DNA from 2 places in the Leclercia sp. AS011 genome. Region 1 is predicted to be linked to the other one. Evidence: predicted binding sites of a transcription regulator. Region 1 holds the regulator's gene; the other holds the start of a gene.
What was found. The regulator PhoB, encoded in region 1, activates phosphate uptake and scavenging genes when phosphate is short. The targets are predictions, from matches to a motif close to CTGTCATAAAACTGNCNNAT.
Positions count from the first base shown of each region.

Region 2: the regulator PhoB is predicted to act here: its motif matches at 1,652-1,671, upstream of WFO70_RS11300 (PhoX family protein).

Region 1 covers NZ_JBBCMA010000001.1:2,515,105-2,518,531, forward strand. The annotation lists gene brnQ (branched-chain amino acid transporter carrier protein BrnQ) at 1-64, opposite strand, end outside; gene phoR (phosphate regulon sensor histidine kinase PhoR) at 474-1,769, opposite strand; gene phoB (phosphate response regulator transcription factor PhoB) at 1,791-2,480, opposite strand; gene sbcD (exonuclease subunit SbcD) at 2,675-3,427, shown strand, end outside.
Region 2 covers NZ_JBBCMA010000001.1:2,378,634-2,382,060, reverse strand. The annotation lists gene WFO70_RS11305 (TonB-dependent receptor) at 1-1,608, shown strand, start outside; gene WFO70_RS11300 (PhoX family protein) at 1,729-3,427, shown strand, end outside.

The sequences.
Region 1 (3,427 bases):
CGAACAGCGCAAATGTCATAAAGCCCAGTGCGATGATGTCACGCGATTTCAATTGATGGGTCATAAAACCTTACTGCCTGTGGATGTGGTGTTGAAAACGTTGAATTTTTCGCTATCCCATGCGGAACAAAACAGCGGAAAAAATGTGCAATTTCAGCGGGAAATGCTCCCCAACTGCCGTGGTCAGGAATATTTTTTCGATTTACCACGCAAATACAGTCTGTCCGACGATATCAGGGGGGCAATTTAAACGCTTATAACGTTTAAAGGCAATATGGGATCGTAAAACCAGAACAATATGCCAGGTTGAAAGTCAGACCTGAAACATTACACCAATTATAAGAAAAACCCATGGCTAATCATGCGAACAAAAAAGCATCAGGCGTATAAAATTTACCCGCGCTTCGGTTGACTGCAAAGCAAACAGGCCAGCTTACGCTGGCCTGTGGCAATATCTGATTACAGGGGGCTGATCAGGCGCTGTTACTGGCAATCAAACGTTCCGGGATCACGAAACTGAAACGCGTGCTTTTGCCCGGCGTGCTGACGATATCGAGACGGCTGTCGTGGTGATTGATAGCGTGTTTCACGATAGCCAGCCCCAGTCCGCTGCCGCCCGTCTGGCGGGAACGGGCTTTATCAACCCGATAAAAACGCTCGGTCAGGCGCGGAATATGCTCCGGGCCGATACCCGGGCCATCATCCTCCACGCTGAACTCCGCCCCGGTGGGGGCATGCTGCCAGCGCACGATAATGTGGGTCCCTGCGGGCGTGTGGTTCACCGCGTTATAGACCAGATTGGAGATGGCGCTGCGCAGCTCATCGTTACTGCCGCGCACTTTAAGGCTGTTATCCACCTCGAAGGTGATCTGGTGCTGCTGCTGGCTTAAGGTTTGCGCCTCACGCTCTAACATCCGCAGCATCATCGGCACATCGATAGTTTCATTGAGCGCAAGGGTTGGCGCGGCCTCAATGCGGGAGAGGGTCAGCAGCTGCTTCACCAGTCCTTCCATGCGTTGCGTCTGCTCGCGCATGGTCTGCAGCGCTTTTTCCCGTGGGGCGCCCTCGAGGGTCTGCTCCTGCATCATCTCCAGATAGCCCTGTAAGACCGTCAGCGGGGTGCGTAACTCGTGACTGACGTTGGCAAAGAAGTTGCGCCGGGCCCCTTCCAGCTGGTGCATCTGCGTTACATCCCGCGCCACCATCAGCCACTGTTTGTCGCTGTAGGGCATGACGCGGATCTCCAGATGGCGACCATTGTTTAACACCAGATTATGCGGACGGGTAAAATCGCGTTTTTTCAGATACTGCGCGAACTCGGGGTAGCGCAGCAGGTTGAGGATGTTCTGTCCATTATCGTCCGGCCAGCGCAGGCCCAGCAGCTGTTGCGCCAGTCCGTTGCACCAGAACATTGCCCCCTCTTCGGTGGTAAGCACTACCGCATCAGGAAGGGATTCTGCGCCGCTGCGAAAGCGTTTGATCAGGCTGCCCAGCTCGCGTCGGCGTTTCTTATTACGCATCTGCATCTGGTGCAGGCCATACAGCAGAGGTTCCCAGCTCCCGCTTCCCGGCGGGGGCGTCATGCTTCGGTCAACCCACAGCCACCATGAGAGGCGGAGCAGATTCCAGAAGTGCCAGACCAGCAGCCCGGTGACGGCCGCCAGCAAAAACCAGGGTAAATAACCGAAAACGGCCCCGAGGATCAGGGCCGGAATACAGCACAATATCAGTTCAAAACAGAGCCTTTTCCATGACAGACGTTCCAGCACGCGTCACACTCCTGTCATTGTTCAGAAACGGGTTGAGAAACGGTAACCCGTGCCGCGGACGGTCTGCACCATGCGGTCGTGACCGCTGGTTTCGAGGGCCTTACGCAGACGACGAATATGCACATCCACCGTCCGGTCTTCAACATAGACGTTAGTGCCCCAGACATTATTGAGCAACTGCTCGCGGCTGTAGACACGTTCCGGGTGGGTCATGAAGAAGTGCAGCAGTTTGAATTCCGTCGGCCCCATATCGAGGGGATTTTCACCGGTCATCACGCGGTGTGAGGTGGGATCGAGGCTCAGACCCTGCATCTCAATTACCTCTTCCACCGCCATCGGTGAAATACGGCGCATCACCGCCTTGATACGCGCTACCAGCTCTTTCGGTGAGAAAGGCTTGGTGATGTAATCATCCGCCCCGGTCTCCAGACCGCGAACGCGATCTTCCTCTTCCCCACGGGCGGTCAACATCATCACCGGAATATCGCGGGTTAAGGCTTCACGTTTGATGTGTTTGATGAATTGCAGACCAGAGCCGCCGGGCAACATCCAGTCGAGCAGGATCAGATCGGGCCAGGGTTCGTTGAGCTGATTCACCGCGCTGTCGTAATCTTCAGCTTCCACCGGTTGAAAGCCATTTTGTTCGAGCACGAAACAGACCATTTCACGAATGGGTGCTTCATCTTCTACGACCAGAATACGTCTCGCCATACTTAGCCCTGTCTTATTTAGGTTACATGTTTGTAATACGGCGTCATTATGCGTCAGATTTATGACAGATTTATGAAAAACCTGCCCGCCAGTAAAGGCAAGCCGTTGTTTTCTGGCCGCCCTGATTGTAGCGGTTATCTTCCTCCCCCTGAATGTTTATAATCCCGCTTACTTTTTTTTGCCACGGATCTGTTATGCGCATACTTCACACCTCGGACTGGCATCTGGGACAGAACTTTTACAGTAAAAGCCGCGCCGCCGAACATGAAGCCTTCCTCAACTGGCTGCTTGAGATGGCGCAATCCCACCAGGTCGACGCCATCCTCGTGGCCGGGGATATCTTCGACACCGGATCGCCGCCGAGCTATGCGCGAGAGCTGTATAACCGTTTCGTGGTCAACCTGCAGAAGACCGGATGCCATCTGGTGATTGTGGCCGGCAATCATGATTCCGTGGCCACGCTGAATGAATCCCGTGAAATTCTGGCCTTTCTTAACACCACCGTGGTGGCCAGCGCCGGGCACGGGCCGCAAATTCTGCACAAACGCGACGGGACGCCCGGAGCGGTGCTTTGCCCCATCCCGTTCTTACGCCCGCGTGACGTGATGAAAAGCCAGGCGGGCCTCTCGGGGATCGAGAAGCAGCAGCAGCTGTTAGAGGCCATCACCCACTATTATGCCGATCAGTATACCGCCGCCTGCCAGCTGCGCGGTGACAGCCTCCTGCCGATTATCGCCACCGGCCATCTCACCACCGTCGGGGCCAGTAAAAGTGACGCGGTACGTGACATCTATATCGGCACGCTGGATGCCTTCCCCGCTCAGCATTTCCCGGCGGCCGACTATATCGCGCTGGGCCACATCCACCGGGCACAGAAGATTGGCGGCTGCGACCACATTCGCTACTGCGGCTCGCCTATCCCCCTCAGCTTTGATGAAACCGGCAAA
Region 2 (3,427 bases), 140 kb from region 1:
TATACCTCCGATTCGCAGATTGGCACCACCCTCGATGCCGGGCGTCGCTTTGGCGACAGCGACCAGTTTGGTGCCCGCGTTAACGTCGTTCACCGTGAAGGCGAAGCGCCGGTGGCGAACGATCGTCGCCGCACCACGCTGCTCTCCACCGGTCTGGACTATGCGGGCGACTCGTTCCGCAGCGCCCTGGACCTGGGCTATCAGAAGAAAACCTTCCACGGCTCGGAAACCGGCGTCAACGTGGCTGGGGTGAACTTCGTGCCCGAGCCGCCGAAAAACGATCGCAACTACTCGCAGAAATGGGCCTACAGCAATATCGAAAACGAATTCGGCATGTGGCGCAGCGAGTACGACATCACCGACAGCTGGACCGCTTATACCGGTCTGGGGGCCCAGCACGCCCATGAAGAGGGGCTGTACAGCGGCGCGAAGCTGGCGGACAAGAGCGGCAAAGCGACGGCAACCCGCCTCGATACCAACCGTATCAGCGACAGCGTGAGTGGCATGGCGGGCATCCGCGGCAACTTTGCTACCGGCTTTGTGACCCACAAGGTCAACGTCGGCTACTCGGCGATGACCAAAAACGAGAAAATCGCCTGGAAGATGTCGGCGGCGGCGAACAACCCGGTCACCAACATCTACCACAATACCGGCGTGGATGCGCCACCAAGCACCAACTCCAATGGGGCAGGCGGTAACTACAGCGATCCGCTGACCAGCGGCCGCACCCGCACCCAGGGCTGGCTGCTGAGCGACACCCTCGGCGTGCTGGATGACAAACTGCTCTTCACCGTCGGCGCGCGTCATCAGAAAGTGGTGATCCGCGGCTATAACAAAGTGACCGGCATGGAAAACGCCGGTGACAGCTTCGATGGCGACCGCTGGATGCCGACCTACGGCGTGGTCTACAAGCCGTGGGAGACGGTATCGCTGTATGCCAACCACACCGAGGCGCTGCAGCCGGGTAAAACCGCGCCCAACACCGCCACCAACTACGGCCAGAGCACCGGGATCGTCCACTCTAAGCAGAATGAGGTGGGCGTGAAGGCCGATTTCGGTCGCATTGGCGGCTCGCTGGCGCTGTTTGAGATCAAAATGCCGTCCGCCATTCTCGACAGCCAGACCAAACACTACGGTCTGGATGCCGAGCAGCGTAACCGCGGCGTGGAGCTGAACGTCTTTGGCGAGCCGATGCTGGGCCTGCGTCTGAACGCCAGCGCCACCTGGCTGCAGGCGGAGCTGACCAAAACCAACAATGGGGTGAACCAGGGCAACGACGCCATCGGCGTTCCGTCGTTCTACGGCGTGCTGGGCGCGGAGTATGACATCAAGCCCATCGACGGCCTGACCGCCACCGCCCGCGTGAACCACTCCGGATCGCAGTATGCGGATCTGGCGAACAGCAAAAAGCTGGACAGCTACACCACCCTGGATCTGGGCATGCGTTACCGCTTCGCGGTCAACAATGACCAGAACCAGATGACCGTTCGCGCCGGGATCGAAAACGTCACCGACGAGAACTACTGGTCAAGCGTGGACGACGGCGGCACCTACCTGTTCCAGGGCGAGCCGCGCACCTTTAAGGTTTCCGTCGGCTACGAGTTCTGAGTTCGACCCTCGTTATCCGGGGCAGGGATGCCCCTCCTTCTGACTGTTATAAAAATGTAATCAATTGTTCTTATAGTGTTCCCACTTTGTCATTTCTTAGCCTAAAGAAAGGAAGCCATCGTGGGTAAACCTCTTAAGTCCGTATTCAAAAAAGAACATCGCGACGATGTCAGTAATCCCAGCGCTAATCCGGTATTTTCCAGCGTGGCGGAGATGTTCCTCTCCCGCCGCCGTTTCCTGCAGATGGGTGCCGTTGCCGGTGCCGCCGCCTCCTTCCCCTTTTTACTCAAGCCTGAAAACGCTCTGGCTGCGGTTTCACAGCCTTCAGCCCTGAGCAAAGCGGTGTCGCTCGGCTTTACCAGCATTCCGGTCTCGACCGAGGATAGGGTCAGGGTGCCCGAGGGCTACATCGCGCGTCCTTTCTACCGCTGGGGCGACGCCACCGGCATCAAGGGGAATATGCCGGCATTCAAATTCGACGCCAGCAACACGGCAGACGAGCAGGCGGCGCAGGCGGGCATGCACCATGACGGTATGGCGTGGTTTAGCCTGCCGCAAGGGGAGGAGAGTCCCGGCCACGGCCTGCTGGCGATGAACCACGAGTACATCGACAACGGCATGCTCTTTAGTGACGGCACTGCCAGCTGGAGCCTGGAGAAGGCGCGCAAAGGCCAGAACGCCATGGGCGTATCGATTATCGAAGTGAAAAAGAACGGTAGCGACTGGGAAGTGGTGCGCCCCTCCGGCTTTGCCCGCCGCATCACGGTGAACACCCCTATGCAGCTCACCGGCCCGGCGCGTCAGCAAGAGTTAATGAAAACCGCCGTCGATCCTCAGGGCGAGCAGGTGCTCGGCACCATGCAAAACTGCGCTAACGGTTACACCCCCTGGGGAACCTACCTCACCTGCGAAGAGAACTGGTCGGATATTTTCGTCAAGAAAGGCGAGCGTAACGCCCTGGAGAAACGCTACGGCATCAGCGACAGCGATGAGTCCTACCGCTGGAGTGAAGTGGATGACAGGTTCAACGTGGATAAAACGCCTAACGAGCCGAATCGCTTTGGCTGGGTGGTCGAGATCGATCCCTACAATCCCGATTCCACGCCGCGCAAGCACACTGCGCTGGGGCGCTTCAAGCATGAAGGTGCCGCCGTCTCCCTGGCCGCAGATAAGCGCGTGGTCACCTATATGGGCGATGACCAGAAGTTTGAGTACATCTACAAATTTGTTTCCGACAATAAATACAGTCCGGCGGATCGCGAAGCCAATCTGCAGCTGCTGACCGCCGGCACGCTCTACGTCGCCAGATTCAACGACGACGGCTCCGGCGAGTGGCTGCCGCTGGTCTTTGGTCAGAACGGCCTGGATAAGAGCAAAGGGTTCGAAAACCAGGGAGATTTGTTGATTAAAACCCGTCTGGCGGCCGATGCCGTGGGGGCGACCAAAATGGATCGCCCGGAGTGGATCGCGGTGGATCCACACAGCAGTGGCAGCGTCTACTGCACGCTCACCAACAATAGCGATCGTGGCAAAGAGGGCAAAGCGCCAGTAGATGCGGCCAATCCCCGGGCCAATAACGCCTTCGGTCACATTATGCACTGGTACGAAGAGGGCGGCGATCCTGCTGCGTTACGCTTCAAATGGGACATTCTGGTGCTGGCCGGGCGAACGGATACCGCGGATGAAAAGGCGAAGGGCAGCATGAAGGGGGCCGAATTTGGCAGCCCGGACGGCCTGTCGTTTGACCATCAGGGCGTGCTCTGGATCCAGACCGACGTCTCCTCCAGCACCATTAACAAGAAATCGTATGAGGGGATGG